3 regions of the Pseudomonas sp. HN2 genome follow, and region 1 is predicted to be linked to each of the others. Evidence: riboswitches for the same ligand, from Rfam matches in the RefSeq annotation. Region 1 holds a riboswitch; each other region holds the start of a gene.
What was found. A riboswitch is a leader RNA that binds a small molecule or an ion and turns the genes downstream of it on or off. The one in region 1 is predicted to bind cobalamin.
Positions count from the first base shown of each region.

Region 1 (5,929 bases):
CAGAATCAGTTGCACGCCGCGCTCGGACAGTTCGATCAGCCGCTCGACACCATAGCGCCAATAGGCGATGCCGCCGTGCAGCGAGATCAGAATGACCTTGGCGTGGCGCAGCACTTCGTCCACGTACAGATCGACCGACGCGTGATTCTGCACCTGCATCGGGTTGGCCAGACGCAGGCTCGGATAATCCTCCGGCAATTGCTGCGCAGCTTCGGCGAGCAGCGCCAGGCTGGAATCGCCGCTGCACAGGATTACCAGCTCGGCCGGGGTTTGTCCGAGGTCGGCAATGTTGTCATCCGAGACGAATCCGCCGGGCTGGGTCCTGAGCAGGTGCATGAGTTAAACGCTGAGCGCAGCGCGCAATTGCGCTTCGAGCTGCGCAGCATCGAGTTCCTGACCGATCAGCACCAGGCGCGTGACGCGGGCTTCTTCGGCGCCCCACTGGCGGTCGAAATGCTTGTCGAAACGCGTGCCTACGCCCTGGATCAACAGGCGCATCGGCTTGTTCGGAATTGCCGCGAAACCTTTCACGCGCAGGATGCCGTGTTGCACCACCAGTTGCGTCAACGCATCGAGCAGCAGGCTCTCATCAGCTTGCGGCAGTTCGATGGAGATCGAATCGAAGGCGTCATGATCGTGGTCGTCGTCATCACCGTCGTGGTGGTGATCGTGGTGGCTATGGCGGCTGTCGATGTGCTCCTCGGAACCGGCACCGAGGCCGATCAGCACGTCGAGTGGCAGGCGACCGTTGCTGGCTTCGATGATTTTTACTGCTGGCGGCAGTTCTTCGGCGACTTCAGCGCGTACCCGAGCCAGATCTTCCGGGCTGGTCTGATCGACCTTGTTGAGGATGACCAGATCGGCGCTGGCCAGTTGATCGGCGAACAGCTCGTGCAGCGGCGATTCATGGTCGAGATTCGGATCGAGCTTGCGCTGGGCGTCGACCTGATCCGGGAACGCGGCAAAGGTGCCAGCGGCCACGGCCGGGCTGTCGACCACGGTGATCACCGCGTCGACGGTGCAGGCGCTGCGGATTTCCGGCCACTGGAAGGCTTGCACCAACGGCTTGGGCAGGGCCAGGCCGGAGGTTTCGATGAGGATGTGATCGAGGTCACCTCGGCGGGCAACCAGTTCACGCATTACCGGGAAGAACTCTTCCTGCACCGTGCAGCACAGGCAGCCATTGGCCAATTCGTACACCCGGCCGCTGGCCTCTTCTTCGGTGCAGCCGATGGTGCATTGCTTGAGGATTTCCCCGTCGATGCCCAGCTCGCCAAACTCATTGACGATCACCGCGATGCGCCGGCCCTGAGCGTTGTCGAGCATATGGCGCAGCAGCGTGGTTTTGCCCGAACCGAGGAAACCGGTGACGATGGTGACGGGAAGTTTGGCCAGTGTTTTCATCGGTATGCCCTTTGGCAAGCGGCGGGCATACGGGACGAGAACCGGCAGCGCGCGTGCGCGTCGGAAGCATTCGCCACCGGATCACCCCGCCCGGTTGTAGTGAGAATCTGTGACGAGGCAGGTCTCCTGGCTGACGGTGTTCAGGCGCCGGGCCTGGCATTCGTTGCGCCTTCCCGCTGGCTTGAGCCTGCAGTGGCGTGGCAACGAACATCACCGTTCACAGTTGCGGGGGCAGCCGCGGCTTCGACCGCGTTCCCTTCTTAGCTTCGGCAAGTGCCGAAGAACCTCGAAAGCGCAAGGCTACGCATGCCCGGGAGGCGGGTCAACAGCTGCAACGTCGCCGCTATATGAACATGAATCTTTCATATATAAGCCGCGATCAGTTCTCATTTAAAAATTTGTCTGTAAGTTATTTCCTACATATATGGATGCACGCATTAAAACCCAACTCGCGCTAGAGCGTGAATTAGAGCCATTAAACAACCGCATTACATTTCTTTACAAAAACCAAATTGATAATTTGAAACAGGATATGAACTATAAATATTCATACGGACTATGAATCACACCTAAAAGGATTTTCTGCATGCCTGATTTTCGTCAGCGTTCAATCCTGTTTTTTCATAACCAGACTGTAAGCGAGTCAGCAACGTGAGCGCTGGCAATGCATTACGGCAATCAGGCCAAGCCGTATTAAAACAACTTTCCGAATTACTGGGTAATTGCCACTACGCGCACAGTTACGATTATCCATTGGCAGAACTTGCATCGCTCGGTCAGGACGCGTTCCGCGACTTCAATGCGACCTGGGAGCGTTTGTGCGCCGATGCGTACTTAAGCTCGGAGAACGGTAGCCGCGAGCGGCGCATCTGCAAGTTCGAATATCGCCACCGCGAAGGCCAGTGGACGCCGTTGCCCGACTGCCACTTTTTTCAGACCGAAGCGCACAATCCGCTGCTGGGCGGCGTCCAGCGCACTTATCAGCGCAGCGAAGCGACGTTTATCGAGTCCGCAGTATTGCGCTCGTTGCTGGCCGCCGACCTGGCGCTGATGGAGTTGACGGTCGGCCGGCGTGACTGGCTAGTGACCTGCCATCAGTTCCGCATCCTGTGCGATCCAGGCCATAGCGGGCACGCCACGCCCGAGGGCCGGCATCGTGATGGGCATGATTTTGTTTTTCAACACCTGATCAATCGCCAGCATGTCATTGGCGGCGAGAGCCGGATATTCCATGACGATAGCGGCTGTGTGTTCAGCGCAACGCTTACGGATTATCTGGAAACTATCGTGTTGAATGACCGGATACTTATGCACGATGTTTCTCCATTGCAAACATCAGGCATTAATTCCGATCGCGGCAGCCGCGACATGTTGATCATTGACTTCGACCTGGCGGACTACTAATGAATCATTCAAATCATGCACTTCCCATCGCCCTGCCTGGCACCCATGATTTTATTCTGAAGCAGTTCCAGCAAGCCTGTTCGCGGCGAACTTCCACACTGTCGTTGACGGCCAATGAAAACATCCTGTCAGACACTGCGCGCACGCTCGGGCAAAACCGGCACTACGAGCGCTATCTGTTCAACGCCAAGGCCATTGACGGGCAGCGCTACGCCGCCGAATTCAACGGTATGCAGATCGAACACTTTCCTGAAGTCGAGACATTGAAGGCATTGGCGACGCAAGCTGTGCAGGCGATGTTCAACGCGCCATTTGTTGAATATCGCGTACTCTCCGGCGTCCATTGCACCCTGAGCGTATTGGCCGCCCTGACCGAACCGGGGAATACCATTGTGTCGCTGGCGCCCGAGAGCGGCGGCCATTTTGCCACTGGACCACTGGTACGACGAATCGGCAGACACAGCGTTTATTGCAGGCTGACAACAGACGGACAAATCGATCTCGAGCATTTCCAGCAGGTCGTTCAGTCACTCGCTGCGCCCCCCTCGGCGGTGCTGATCGATCATGGCCTGACCATCCGCGCCATCGCCATCAGACCGTTGCGCGCATTGCTCGACCACTGCGGCCTCGAGCGAACCCTGATTCTCTATGACGCCTCGCACACTTTGGGACTGATCGCAGGTCAGGCATTCCCGAATCCGCTCGACGACGGTGCCGACATCCTGCAAGGCAACACCCACAAATCCATGGCCGGTCCGCACCGGGCGCTGATCGTCACCCGCCGCGCCGACCTGGCCCGGTCGATCGAGCAGACGCTCAGCGGCGGCCTGGTGTCGTCGCCCAATCTGCCCGGTTTGCTGCAACTGTTCGTCACCCTCATGGAAACCGAGTGTTTCGGCCAGGCCTACGCTCGACGCATGTGCGCCAATAGCCAGCAACTGCACGACGCGCTGGTCGACATTCCAGGCTGGAAACTGCACCCCACCGACACGCACTTGCTGCTGCTGGAAGGCGAACAGGCGAGGCGCGCGGCGCAGCAGCTCAACGAGCTGGGCATCCGGGTCAACAACAAACAAGTGAACGGTCGGGATTGCCTGCGCTTCGGACTTCAGGAAATCACCCGCCTGGGCATCACCACAGAGGATCTAGAGGCGTTGGCGCAGATTATCCGTAACGTCCTCAATGGCGGTGCAAACGGCGTCGACCGGATCCGTTTGGCGCATATTTGCCAGCGCCTGAACCAGGTTCACTACAGCTTCGATCAGGAGACATGCCAATGAGCGCGTCAGCCTGCCTGATTCTTGGCAACGTCCGCGATGGCGAATACGAGGGCCTGCTGGCCGAGGGCATCACGCCCCTGCTGATTGCCGACAGCCGCAAAACCAGCAAGATCGCCGACGCGAAGCGGATTTCGCCGGTCGCGCTGTACGACTTTTCCAAAGGACTGACGGCCGAACTGATCGAACTGACGCAACAGTTGCTCAACCAGCACCGTTTCACCAGCGTGCTGAACTTCCGTGAGAGCTACGTCGCCATCTCGGCGCAGCTGTGCGCGGCAATTCCGGCACTGGCTCATCTGCACCGCAACGTCGAAAACACCCTCGACAAGGTGCTGCAGCGGCAACGTTTCCTGCGATCGGACAACCCTGATCTGCACGTGGTGTCACGTGAAGTGCGCATCGACGATCTGCTGGCACGCCCGGCTGAACTGCCCTACCCGTTCATTCTCAAACCGGCCAGCCTCTACAGCAGTCTGTTCGTGCGCTGCATCCATGACCGGCAGGAGCTGCTCGATTACGCGACCCATGAATGGCCAATGCTGCAGCGGTATGTCGCCGGCAAAACCCGCGAGAGCGATCAGTTGCTGCTGGAGGAATTCCTTCAGGGGTCCAACCACTCCATTGATTGCGCGATTGAACCGGACGGCACGATCCACAGTTTTGCCATTGTCGATGTCATCGCCGGTATCGATATCGGTCGCGGTGACTTCCACCACTTCGCCCGTTACACGCCTTCGACACTTGCAGCCGATGCGCATCTGCACGAGCGCTGCCAGCGCCTGGCCCACGATGCGGTCAAAGCCCTTGAGCTCAAGGGCACCTTTGCCCATGTCGAATTCATTCTCACCGCCAACGGCCCGCGAATCCTCGAAGTCGGCGCACGCCCGGGCGGCAGCCGGATTCACGTCATCCGCCAAGCCTGGGACCTGGCACTGGATGTCTGCTACCACCGGGCGCTCAGCGCACAACCGCTGCCTTCGGCCAGTCAGACGCCAACACCGTTCGGCATCGCCACACCCTTTGCCCGTTCCGACCGTCTCTTTGACGGCCTGCACCACGCCGAACGCATTAGCGCGGTGCCGGGTTTTCAGCGCTGGTACGCCTACGTGAATCCGGGAGAGGCCATCGGCCCGGTCAGCAACGGGTTTCAAAACTATCTTTACCTCGAATTCAGGCAGCCCGACACCGCAAGCCTGCGCCAGTCACTGCTGGCGGTCGCGGACATCGATGTCTATGGCGAAAACGCCAGGGCAGCGGATACCAGACATGTTCTGGTGATCGGCGGGCGCGATTCGGGACTGGATTGGGACATGGCGCGACAGCTGCGCTTTACCCTCGTGCAACAGCCAGCTGATGTCACGGATTACCAGCGTCAGCAGGCAACGCTGGTGCTGACGGCGGATATCGCCGACCTGTCGGCCTACCGCGAAACGATCGAGCGGCTGCACCAGCAACGCCCCTTCGACGCCGTCGTATCGTTCTCGGAACTGGGTTTGTTGCCCGCCTCGCAACTGGGTGAACAACTGGGTATCAGCCACAACAGCCTGCGCAGCGTCGAAGTCAGCCGCGACAAGTTGCGCTTCCGCCAGTTGCTCCAGGGCAGCCGCTACGAGTTGCCGGCTGGCGCGGTCAACAGTGTCGAGGACGTTCGCGCCTTCGTGCTTCGCCACGGCCCGGCCATTGTCAAACCCGTCGATGGCTCAGGCAGCCTGGGCGTCTACGCCATCGACACGGCGGAAGATGCCGAAGGCCTGGCGCTCGCAGGTCGTAATCTGATCGAAGCGTTCGCCCGGGGTGACGAATACAGCGTCGAGTCCCTGAGCCTGGACGGACGCCATCAG
Region 1 covers NZ_CP085885.1:2,798,537-2,804,465, reverse strand. Annotated here, with positions in the region: gene cobN (cobaltochelatase subunit CobN) at 1-336, opposite strand, end outside; gene cobW (cobalamin biosynthesis protein CobW) at 340-1,404, opposite strand; cobalamin riboswitch at 1,503-1,708, opposite strand; gene LIS66_RS12255 (2OG-Fe dioxygenase family protein) at 2,056-2,808, shown strand; gene LIS66_RS12250 (hypothetical protein) at 2,808-4,088, shown strand; gene LIS66_RS12245 (ATP-grasp domain-containing protein) at 4,085-5,929, shown strand, end outside.

Region 2 (5,929 bases), 720 kb from region 1:
TGAATGAAAACGCAATATCTGCGCGCCATCGAACGGATCCGTCAGGTAGTGCGCCCTGACCCCGAAGGTCGTCTGTAAGCGCTCCGGCGTCAGCACGTGCAGCGGTTCGCCGAGCGCCACCAGCCGCCCGCGTTCCAGCACCGCCAGGCGATCGCATTTAAGCGCCTGATTGAGATCGTGCAGGGCGATCAGCGTAGTCACCGGCAGAGTGCGCACCACTTGCAGAATGCTCAATTGATGCTGGATGTCGAGGTGGTTGGCCGGCTCGTCGAGCAGCAGAATCTGCGGGCGCTGCGCCAAGGCGCGAGCGATGTGCACGCGCTGGCGTTCACCGCCGGAGAGGCTGCGCCAGAGGCGGTTGCGCAGGTGCACGGCGTCAACGTCGACCAGCGCTTGCTCGACGATGGCGGCATCGGCCGGCGACCACGGTTGCAGCGCCGACAACCATGGCGTGCGCCCCAGCGCGACGGCGTCGAACACGCGAATGCCATCGTCGGTATCGGCCTGCTGTTCAACCACGGCGAGCGTTTGCGCGATGCTGCGCCGGGACAACTTGCAAAGCGCCTGGCCGTCGAGCCGCACTTGGCCTGTGCTCGGTTCACGCAGGCCGGCGAGCAGTTTCAGCAATGTGGATTTGCCGGAGCCGTTCGGGCCAACGATACCGAGGGTTTCACCACGCTGAACATCGAGACTGACACCGTGGAGCAACTCGGCACCACGCACCTTGAAGCCCACACTCGCACAACTCAGAACCGGGTTCATCGCGCCGATCTCCGACCCACCAGAATCAGCGCGAACACCGGTGCGCCCACCAGCGCGGTGATCACGCCGACCGGAATCACCTGACCCTTGATCAGGGTGCGTGACAGCACATCGGCGGCAATCAGAAACACCGCACCGCCCAGCGCACTGGCCGGCAGCAGACGCGCATGACCGGTGCCGAGCAACAACCGCGCGGCATGGGGAATCACCAGACCGACAAAGCCGATCGAGCCGACAATCGACACCATCACCGCCGTTACCAGCGCGGCGCAGCCAATCAATAGAATCTGCACACGTCGTACTGGAATGCCGAGAGACGCCGCCGAATCCGCGCCAAAGGTGAACGCATCCAGCGCCCGGCGATGCCACAGACAAACAACCAACCCCAACACAGCCACCGGCACTGCCAGCCACACCGACGGCCAGCGCACGCCGCCGAGATTGCCGAGCAGCCAGAACATGATCCCGCGCGCCTGTTCGGAGCTGGCCGAGCGGGTGATCAGAAAAGCCGTGAGGGCGTTGAACAGCTGCGAGCCGGCAATCCCGGCAAGAATGATCTGTCCGGTGCCGCTGGCCGAGCCGCTGACCCGTGCCAACAGAATCACCAGCACGAACGCGGTCACCGCACCGGCGAAGGCACCGGCCGACAGCGAGATCGCTCCGGCGCCGACGCCGAGCAGGGCGACCATCACCGCGCCGGTCGAGGCACCTGCGGAAATCCCCAGTAGATACGGATCGGCCAACGGATTGCGCAGCAGCGATTGCAGGATCACCCCGCATGTCGCCAGGCCGGCACCGCAGGCCGCCGCGACCAGCGCGCGGGTCAGGCGATAGTTCCAGACGATGCCTTCGTCGATCGGGTCGAGCACATAACCGGCGCCCCACAGCTTGTTCGCCAGCACTTGCAGCACCACGCTCGGCTCGATGGAGGTCTCACCAATGGCCACACCGCCGATCAGCGCGACCGACAGCGTCAACAGAACCAGCAGGGCACGGATCACGCGACTGCTCATTGCGACAGGTCGTAGCCGTTGATGGCGGTGGCCAGTTGTGCGAGGCCATCGAAGGTGCGCAGGCTGGCCTGCATGGCCATGGCGTCGAGGACGATGATGCGGTTGTGCTTGACCGCGTCCATGTTGCGCGTCACCGGATCACTGCGCAGGAAGGCGAGCTTCTTCTGGTAGTCGTCAGCCGGGAAACGCCGGCGATCCATGCGCGCGATGACCAGAAACGTCGGATTGGCCTTGGCGATGGTTTCCCAGCCGACGGTCGGCCATTCTTCATCCGACTCGACGATGTTGCGCACGCCGAGGGTGCTGAGCATGAAATCGGGCACACCTTTGTGCCCGGCCACGAACGGCTCGATGTCCATCTCGGCGCTGGAGAACCACACCAGGGCGCTGACGTCTTTGCCCTGCTGGTTTTTCGCGGTGGCGATCGATTGTGCGAGGCTGGCTTTGAGCTGCTCATTGAGCTGTTCGCCACGCGCCTGCACGTCGAAAATCGCCGCCAGTTGGCTCACGCCTTTGTAGACGCTGTCGATGCGAAACGGCGCCAGCCGCGTGCCGTCCGCACCGACGAGGTTGTCCTTGGCTTCGCAATCGGAGGGCAGCAGGTAGGTCGGAATCTTCAGCTCGTGAAACTGCTCGCGGGTGCCGACCGCGCCTTGCGGGCCGACCATCCATTCCAGCTCGACGGCGACCAGTTCCGGGCGTTTGCCGATCACCGCTTCGAAACTCGGCTCGTTATCGGCGAGGCGCTCGATCCTGTCGTTCTGCGCTTTGTATGTGCCCAGCACGTCGTTGAACCACAGCGAAGTGCCGACAACCTTGTCGCCCAGGCCCAAGGCATAGAGCATTTCGGTGCCGGCCTGGCCGATGGTCACCGTGCGTGCGGGCGCGTGCTGGAAAGTAAGGCTGCTGCCGCAGTTTTCCACGGTCAGCGGATAGGCAGTCGGCGCCGCTTGCGCCAGGGCGCAGAGGCTCAGAGAGGTGAGCAGGGTGGCAACGCGGGGCAGCAGCATGGGGCAGTCTCCAGGGGGAACCGTACGGGAGCGGGCGGGTACGGTCTGGAAACACACCTCGGGCGCGGTCGTGGAAACTGCGCTAGGCCGGCATGGTGAAAAAGCGCACGGCACGATGTCCTTCCCGGACACCCCGCCGGTTAGTCAGTCACTGTGCCGGCAGGTCTCCTGACTGATGCGTCATCGCCATGCTCCGGCCTTCCCGGGGATTACCCAGTGGCAGTCGAGGAGCAGGCTCGGCACCTACAGTTGCGGGGGCAGTTCCGATTGATGCTGTGCAAGCATTTCGGATTCCCTATTAATTCCGTGTGGAAACCGGCGCGGGCATGGTAGTCGATCAGGCCGGTGAAGGGGAGCCGAATCTGCTGTGTTTCCATGCCGGAGCGTTTGCAATCCGTGGCAATGTTTGGCTAGTATACGAAACATATACATATCGTAGTGGATTCATATATGGGCATCGTAAAGATTTCAGAGGACATGCACGAAAATCTGCGCATCTCCAGCAACGCACTCAGCCGCTCGATCAACGCGCAGGCCGAGCACTGGATGCGCATCGGCATGCTCGCCGAGCTGCACCCCAACCTCGACCACAGCGCCATTTGCCGCCTGCTGATCCGCGCCGAACAGAACGGCGGACTGGATCTGCACCAACTGACACAGGAAGCCGTCAGCGCATGAGAAACCAGATCAGGATCAACACACCCGCCGACATCGAAAAATCCCGCGCCGCCGGCAAACTGGCTGCCGAGGTGCTGGCGATGCTGGTGCCGCATGTGAAGGCCGGCGTGACCACCGATGAGCTCGACCGGTTGTGCAACGACTACATCGTCAATGTGCAGAAAGCCGTGCCGGCCAATGTCGGTTATCACGGTTTCCCGAAAACCGTCTGTGCATCGGTCAACGATGTGGTGTGTCACGGGATTCCGTCGGGCACGCCGTTGAAGGACGGCGACATCGTCAACCTCGACATCGCCGTGATCAAGGACGGCTGGTTCGGTGATACCAGCCGCATGTACGTGGTGGGTGAGGCGACCGCCGAAGCGCAGCACCTGATCAAGACCACCTACGAGGCCATGTGCGCAGGCATTCGCGCAGTCAAACCGGGCGCGACGCTGGGCGATATCGGCCATGCGATCCAGCGCCTGGCGGAGGCGGAGGGCTTCAGCGTGGTCCGCGAGTATTGCGGTCACGGCATCGGCAAGATCTATCACGATGAGCCGCAGATCCTGCATTACGGTTTTCCCGGTCAGGGTCTGAAGCTCAAGGCCGGGATGATCTTCACCGTGGAACCGATGCTCAATGCCGGCAAGCGCCATGTGAAGAACATGCCGGACGGCTGGACCGTGCTGACCAAGGACGGCTCGTTGTCGGCGCAGTGGGAGCATATGGTCGCGGTGACAGAGACCGGATTCGAAGTGCTGACGGCGTGGCCGGATGAGATTGAAGGGTACCGGGCCATTGGCTGAGACCGCGTCGCCTGCTTGCCCTCACCCTAGCCCTCTCCCAGAGGGAGAGGGGACTGACCGAGGTGTTGTTGCGAGATACGCCGAGGTGCGATACCGAGTCGATCTTACATTTGAACAGCATGAAGATCGGCTCCCTTTCCCCCTCGCCCCCCTGGAGGAGAGGGCTGGGGTGAGGGGTTAGATCCAACTGACTCAGCGCAATCAGTGGGCACCTGCGGCCTTGTTCAAATCGCTCTCGGTCCATTCGGTATAAACGCACGCATCCGCCGTCGCCCAGCGCACTCGCACCGGGTCGCCAGCCTTGAGCGGCATGCCCGCCGCCGACAGGGCTTTTACCGTCATCGACGTCCCGCCTGCAGTCACCACGCTGCACGTCTGGCTCTCACCGAGAAACAGCACCTCCACCACGTTCGCCGAAACCTCATTCCAACCCGCCGCCAGCGGCTCATCCAGCGCTTGCTGCGTGCTCAGCGCCAAGGCCTTTTCCGGCCGCACCATCAGCAGCACATCCTGATCGGTGTGCAAGCCCGCCGTCAGCCGAATCGACAACGACTGCCCCTCGAAACTTGCCGCCGCATTGCCTTGCGCCTTGAGCTTGAGGAAGTTCGAGTTACCCAGAAACGACGCGACAAACGCATTCGGCGGATTCTGATAGAGGTCATAACCACTGCCCAGACCGACGATCTTGCCGTGGCTGAAAATCGCAATGCGTTGCGACAGACGCATGGCTTCTTCCTGGTCGTGGGTCACGTAGACGATGGTGATGCCCAGGCGGCGGTGCAGCTGGCGCAGTTCATCCTGCAAGTCCTCGCGCAGCTTCTTGTCCAGCGCGCCCAGTGGTTCGTCCATCAGCAGAATGCGCGGCTCGTAAACCAGCGCCCGGGCGATGGCGACACGTTGCTGCTGACCGCCGGACAGTTGCGAAGGGCGGCGATGGGCGAACTGTTCGAGCTGCACCAGTTTCAACATTGCATCGACGCGTTTTTCGCGCTCGGCGGCTGCCAGTTTGCGAATCGCTAATGGGAAGGCGATGTTGTCGCGCACCGACAGATGCGGGAACAGCGAATAGCGCTGGAAGACCATGCCGATGTCGCGTTTGTGCGGGGGCACGTTGACCAGCGACTGGCCATTGACGAGGATCTCGCCGCTGCTCGGTGTTTCAAAGCCGGCGAGCATCGACAGCGTCGTGCTTTTTCCCGAGCCGCTGGAGCCGAGGAAGGTGAGGAATTCACCGTCCTTGATGTCCAGCGAGATATTGTCGACGGCCGCAAAATCGCCGTAGTGCTTGTTCAGGTTGCGCAGGCTGACCAGGGGTTTGTCGTTCTGCTGGGATGCGTCTTTGATCACGGCACTCATGTCGTACTCCTGGGCGCTCAGGCGCTGATTTCGTTGCGCCGGCGCAGGGCGGCGGCGATCACCATGACCAAAACAGACAAGCCGATCAGCAGCGTCGAAGCGACGGCGATTACCGGGGTCAGGTCCTGGCGCAGGGTGGTCCACATTTTCACGGGAAGGGTTTGCAGGGTCGGGCTGGCCATCATCACGCTGAGCACCACTTCGTCCCACGAAACGAGAAAGGCGAAGAGGGCGCCGGCGACCATGCCCGGACGGATCGCCGGGAATGTCACCTTGAATACCGCCTGCAAGCGCGAGGCACCGCAGATCACGGCGGCGTCTT
Region 2 covers NZ_CP085885.1:3,515,987-3,521,915, reverse strand. Annotated here, with positions in the region: gene LIS66_RS15195 (ABC transporter ATP-binding protein) at 1-762, opposite strand, end outside; gene LIS66_RS15200 (GNAT family N-acetyltransferase) at 1-59, shown strand, start outside; gene LIS66_RS15190 (FecCD family ABC transporter permease) at 759-1,775, opposite strand; gene LIS66_RS15185 (ABC transporter substrate-binding protein) at 1,772-2,785, opposite strand; cobalamin riboswitch at 2,926-3,120, opposite strand; gene LIS66_RS15180 (ParD-like family protein) at 3,236-3,463, shown strand; gene map (type I methionyl aminopeptidase) at 3,460-4,251, shown strand; gene LIS66_RS15170 (ABC transporter ATP-binding protein) at 4,453-5,607, opposite strand; gene LIS66_RS15165 (ABC transporter permease) at 5,625-5,929, opposite strand, start outside.
Region 2: another riboswitch for cobalamin. It lies ahead of LIS66_RS15185 (ABC transporter substrate-binding protein); the one in region 1 lies ahead of cobW (cobalamin biosynthesis protein CobW).

Region 3 (5,929 bases), 990 kb from region 1:
CGCTCGCTTGGTCACTGCGAATCCGCTGACGGGTGTGGCCCTCGGTGTCTTGCAGGCACGCCGTGCCGAGCACTCGCGTCGGCCCGCTCACCGCCCACGGCCCGACCTGTTCGGCGAGCAGTTTGAGCAACTTGCGCTCGGCCAGAACGAAACCGAGGCGCACCCCGGCCAGACCGAAAAACTTGCCGAACGAACGCAACACCACCAGCCCGACCTGATGCGCATAGGGCGCCAGGCTCAGTTGCGGGGTGTTGTCCATGAATGCTTCATCGACCACCAGCCAGCCGCCGCGTTGCGCCAGCCGCGCATGCCAGTCGAGCAGGCGCGCCGGGGTCAGGCTCAGGCCGGTCGGATTGTTCGGGTTGACCACCACCAGCACGTCGAGGCTGTCGAGAAAGAACTCGACTTCCTGCTCCAGCACTTCACGGACGATATAACCGCTGCGCCGCCACGCTTCGGCATGCTCGGCATAGCACGGCGACAACACGCCGACCTTGCCGGCCCGGCGCAGACGCGGCAGCAACTGGATGGCCATTTGCGAACCAGCGACCGGCAACACCTGCGCGGCGCCGTAGTAGTCGCAGGCCGCCTGTTCCAGGCCGTCGTCGGTTTCCGGCAGGCGGGCCCAGGCGCGCAGCGGGATCTCCGGGATCGCAAATGGCCACGGCGCGAGGCCGCTGGACAAGTCGAGCCAGTCAGCCTCGGCAATTCCGTAATCGAGTGCAGCCTTGCGCAGCCGGCCACCGTGCTCAAGCATAAAATTCCGCCCCCAGGCAAAGCATCAGCAGCCATAACCATACGCCGCGCTGGACCAATTGCCAGCCACGGTCGATGGAGTCGGCGTCCGCCGGGGCGCCCTCGCCCAGTTGCGGGCGCTCGTGCAGTTCGCCGTGATAAATCGCCGGGCCACCCAGTTCGACGCCCAGCGCACCGGCACCTGCCGCCATCACCGGGCCGGCGTTGGGGCTATCCCACTGCGGCGCCTGGGTGCGCCAGCATTTGAGCGCGAGTCGGGTTTTGCCGAGCAGCGCGTAGGTCAACGCCACCAGACGCGCAGGAATGTAGTTCAACACGTCGTCGATCTTCGCCGCCGCCCAGCCGAAACGCTCGAAGCGTTCGTTGCGATAACCCCACATCGCATCGAGGGTATTGCTCAAGCGATACAGGACCACGCCCGGTGCGCCGGCGACGACAAACCAGAACAGCGCAGCGAACACCGCATCGCTGCCGTTTTCCAGCACTGACTCCGTGGCGGCGCGGGCTACGGCAGTGCTGTCGAGTTCATCGGTCTGACGGCTGACCAGATAACCGACACGCTTGCGCGCCTCGCCCAGATCATCAGCGCGCAACGCCGCCGCGACCGGCGCGACATGCTCGCCGAGGCTGCGCATGCCCAGGGCGCAATACAGCGCGAGAATCTCGACAATCCAGCCCACGTAGGGCGCCCAGGAAAATGCCGTGGCAAGCAAGGTCAGCGGCAGCACCGCGAGGACCCACGCGGTCACGCCATGGCTGCGCCAGCCACGACCGCCGGCGTTGAAGCGTTGCTCGATGCGCCCGGCGAAATTGCCGAACGCCACCAGCGGATGCCAGCGTTTCGGTTCACCGAGCAGCGCATCCAGCGCTACCGCAGCGACACTCAGCAACGCCACACTCATTGACTCACTCCCCAATAATTTTCATACAGCAACTCGTTCAGCGGCCGCGCCTGCGCCCAGCCTTCGAGCACCAGCATCGGCGCTGGATAGAATTCCTTCACCGGGCCCAGACACAGCACCGCCAGCGGCTTGGCACCGGCCGGCAACTTGAGTAAGTCCGCCAGGGCCTGCGGCTCGAACAGCGAGACCCAGCCCATGCCCAGGCCTTCGGCACGGGACGCCAGCCACAGATTCTGGATCGCGCAGGACAACGAGGCCATGTCCATTTCCGGCAACGTGCGCCGACCGAAGATGTGTTTATCGCGATCGTCCATCAGTGCCGCGACCAGCACTTCGGCGCAATCGTTGATGCCTTCGACCTTGAGCTGCATGAACTCATCGCTGCGCTCGCCGAGGGCTTCGGCGGTGCGGATGCGTTCTGCTTCCACCAGATCGCGGATCTGCCCGCGCAGAGCGCGATCGCTGATACGAATGAAGCGCCAGGGCTGCATCAGGCCGACGCTTGGGGCTTGGTGGGCGGCTTCCAACAAACGTCGCAGCAGTTGCGGCTCGACGCTGCCACCGGTGAAGTGGCGCATGTCGCGGCGTTCGGCGATGGCCTTGTAGACCGCAGCGCGTTCGGCTTCGGAGAATATGTTGTCGGTCATGGCCCTTTCGCGAGCAAGCTCGCTCCCACAGGGGATCTCATTTCTTCAGGAAGCTCACCATTCAATGTGGGAGCGAGCCTGCTCGCGAAGGCGACCTCACGATCTGGCGCAAACAATGCGGCCATCGCAGTCGGATTCGACGGAAAATAAAAGTGCACATAAGAAGCCGTCATCCGCCCCTCACGATAAACCGCCTCGGCCCCGCGCCCGCCATTCGGGCTAAGTCCACGGGCAATCGGCGTCAGCTCGGTGGTGGTCAGCGAATGATGATAGGTATGCCCACGCAAAGAACCTTCCGGCAATTCAACCGCCTGCAACGCCAGCGCCGCGAGACGCTTCTGCATCACCGCATCGCCCTTGAGCAAACCGACCAGTTCAGCGCGGGTGCCTTCCACGTCAGTCAGCGAATCAAGCAGATAAAGCATCCCGCCGCATTCGGCGAGCAACGGTTTGCCCGCCGCATGGTGCGCGCGGATGGCTGCAAGCATTGAGGTGTTTTGCGCCAGCGCGACGTGGTGCAACTCCGGATAACCGCCCGGCAGATACAGGCTGTCGGCGGCGGGCAATTGCGTGTCGCGGATCGGCGAGAAGAACTGCAGCTCGGCACCCATCGCCCGCAGCAGATCGAGGCTGGCACCATAGGTGAAGGCGAAAGCTTCGTCGCGGGCGACGGCGATGCGCACACCCTTTAATAGAGGCTCGGCAGCGATAACGTCAGGCGCGGCGAATTCCACGGCCGGTGGCAGCGCGACTTCGCAGCTGCTGGCCAGTGCATCGGCGGCCGCATCGAGGCGCAGATCCAGATCATTCAATTCGCTGGCCTGGACCAGGCCGAGGTGACGACTTGGCAATTCGATACCGGTCTCGCGGGACAACGCGCCGTACCAGCGCAGACCTTCGGTGAGGCTGCCTTCGAGCAATTGCGCGTGGCGCAAGGTGCCGACGCGGTTGGCCAGCACACCGGCAAAGGGCAAGTCCGGCTGATACTTCGCCAGGCCCAGCGCCAAAGCGCCGAAGGTCTGCGCCATGGCAGTGCCGTCGATCACGCCAAGCACCGGCACGCCGAAGTGCCGCGCCAGATCAGCACTGGACGGCGTGCCGTCGAACAGGCCCATCACGCCCTCGATCAGAATCAGATCAGCCTCGGCGGCGGCTTCCCACAACAGCCGGCGACTTTCCTGCTCGCCGACCATCCACATGTCCAATTGATACACCGGCGCACCGCTGGCGCGCTCGAGAATCATCGGGTCGAGAAAGTCCGGGCCGCATTTGAACACGCGCACCTTGCGCCCCTGGTTGCGATGCAAACGGGCGAGCGCGGCGGTGACGGTGGTCTTGCCCTGACCGGAGGCCGGCGCGGCGATGAGCACCGCCGGGCAGTGACGTGGTTGCTTCAAAGTTCGACGCCTTTCTGCGCTTTGATCCCGGCCTGGAAAGCGTGCTTGAGCATGCCCATTTCGGTGACCGTGTCGCCCATCTCGATCATTTCCGGCTTGGCGCCGCGACCGGTGACGACCACATGTTGCATCGGCGGGCGCGCCTGCAAATCGCTGAGCACCTGATCGAGGTCGAGGTAGCCGTGCTTGAGGGCGATGTTCAACTCGTCGAGCACCACCAGACCGATCGACGGATCACGCAACAATTCGCGGGAGACGTCCCAGGCCGCAGTCGCAGCGGCGATATCGCGCTGGCGATCCTGGGTTTCCCAAGTGAAGCCTTCACCCATGACGTGAAAACGCACCTGCTCGGGGAAGCGGCGGAAGAACAATTCCTCGCCGGTGCTGTTGCGGCCTTTGATGAACTGCACCACGCCGCACTGCATGCCGTGGCCCATGGCACGGGCGAGCATGCCGAACGCCGAACTGCTCTTGCCTTTGCCATTGCCGGTCAGCACCAGCACCAGGCCGCACTCGTCGGGCGAATTGGCGATGCGTTCGTCGATCACGGCTTTCTTGCGCTGCATGCGCGCCAGATGGCGCTCGTCGCGGTCGGGGGAATCAGTCATGGGGAGCTCTCCGTTGAGGCTGGATAACGGCGGGCAGGCACAAGAATAGACGGCAAAAAGCCTGGCATCGCCCACCGTGATGCCGCTGAGATGGATCAGGCCGGTCTCCGGGCTCATGAGCGGCGTTTCGCCGGACTGCGCGCCTTCCCGCTTTGAGCAGTGGCATTTCACGCAATCTTCACTCATTTACCGTTGCGGGGGCAGCGCCGGGATCGTCGTGGCTTCGCTTGAAGTCCACGCTCACCGGCTTCCCTGTTTCACTCTGTCGACACTGGGCCACAGAGCACCTGAAACAAGCGGCGAAGGTTAGAGGGTTGGGGGTGGAGCGTCAATTGAAGAGGCGCTTTGCGCGCGAATAACTGCCGCTGATCCATTGTGCAGCGGCAATATTGTGCCAGACTGTGACAAGTGATATCAAAGAGCCATGCTTTTCTCGACAATCTCACCACAACAATAAGGATGACGACGATGCAAGGCATGATCATCAGCAACCCGCGCCTGGAATTTCTGCGCCCGGTGCTGGAACGCTGGCTTGACTGTATCGATCGCTACAACAGCGTGCGCGGCGACAATGACGCGCCGTACTGGCACGACGAAAAAGCCAACCTCGGCTTGCTTTCAGCGGCGGCGTGGATGGCTGAAATGGTCACGCTAAACGACACGGCCACGCGTAAACAGAGCGAAGAAGGCGAGCGCAATGCCCGCGCCGATCTGCTGATTGCCGGCAGCGAAGACCGCGCGTACATTCAGGCCACGCAACGCTGGCCACGGGTCAACAACCTCAACCTGACCCAGGCGCTGCTCGACATCACCGTGGATGCCAGGCGCATCAGCTACGCCAGCGACCTGAAGCTCGGCTGCCTCTTCGTCGCCCCGCAAAAAGCCCAGCACAGCGCCAGCCCCGAAGAGCTGCAGGACATGGTCGACGACTTGCAAAAAGAGCACACCTGCGCCGTAGCCTGGTATTTCCCTTACGCCTATCGCAAATTGCACAGCGAAGCGGGCAACTATCATCCAGGCATCGCCGTGCTGTTCAAGGAAGCCCGCGGCTGAGCAGTTGAACCATCGGGCCTGCGCCCTCCTCTATGATTAGGAATGCATTCATAGGGAAGATCAGCAATGCGCAAGGCCCAACTCGCTCTTATCATCGCCGTCGCCGGCGGGCTCGCCGCCTGCGGTGAAACCTCCAGCCTGCAAGTCTCCGATGGCACCGGCCCGTCACCGAAACTGCCCGAACCGAACAAGACGCTGATCCCGACAGTGAACATCGCCCCGGCGGTGGGCTGGCCGGAAGGTGCGAAACCGACCGCAGCGGCCGGCACTCAGGTCGCCGCGTTTGCCGAAGGCCTCGATCACCCGCGCTGGCTGTATGTGCTGCCCAACGGCGATGTGCTGGTGGCGGAAACCAACGCGCCGCCCAAACCCGATGACAGCAAAGGCATTCGCGGCTGGGTCATGAAGAAAGTCATGGGCAAGGCCGGCGCTGGCGTGCCGAGCCCGAACCGCATCACCCTGCTGCGTGATGCCGACCACGATGGCGTCGCAGAAACCCGCACGGTGTTTCTGCAAAACCTCAACTCGCCGTTTGGCATGACGCTGGTCGGCAACGACCTGTATGT
Region 3 covers NZ_CP085885.1:1,804,684-1,810,612, reverse strand. Annotated here, with positions in the region: gene cobD (threonine-phosphate decarboxylase CobD) at 1-757, opposite strand, end outside; gene cbiB (adenosylcobinamide-phosphate synthase CbiB) at 750-1,658, opposite strand; gene bluB (5,6-dimethylbenzimidazole synthase) at 1,655-2,305, opposite strand; gene LIS66_RS07980 (cobyrinate a,c-diamide synthase) at 2,302-3,702, opposite strand; gene cobO (cob(I)yrinic acid a,c-diamide adenosyltransferase) at 3,699-4,310, opposite strand; cobalamin riboswitch at 4,391-4,616, opposite strand; gene LIS66_RS07970 (hypothetical protein) at 4,779-5,363, shown strand; gene LIS66_RS07965 (PQQ-dependent sugar dehydrogenase) at 5,430-5,929, shown strand, end outside.
Region 3: another riboswitch for cobalamin. It lies ahead of cobO (cob(I)yrinic acid a,c-diamide adenosyltransferase); the one in region 1 lies ahead of cobW (cobalamin biosynthesis protein CobW).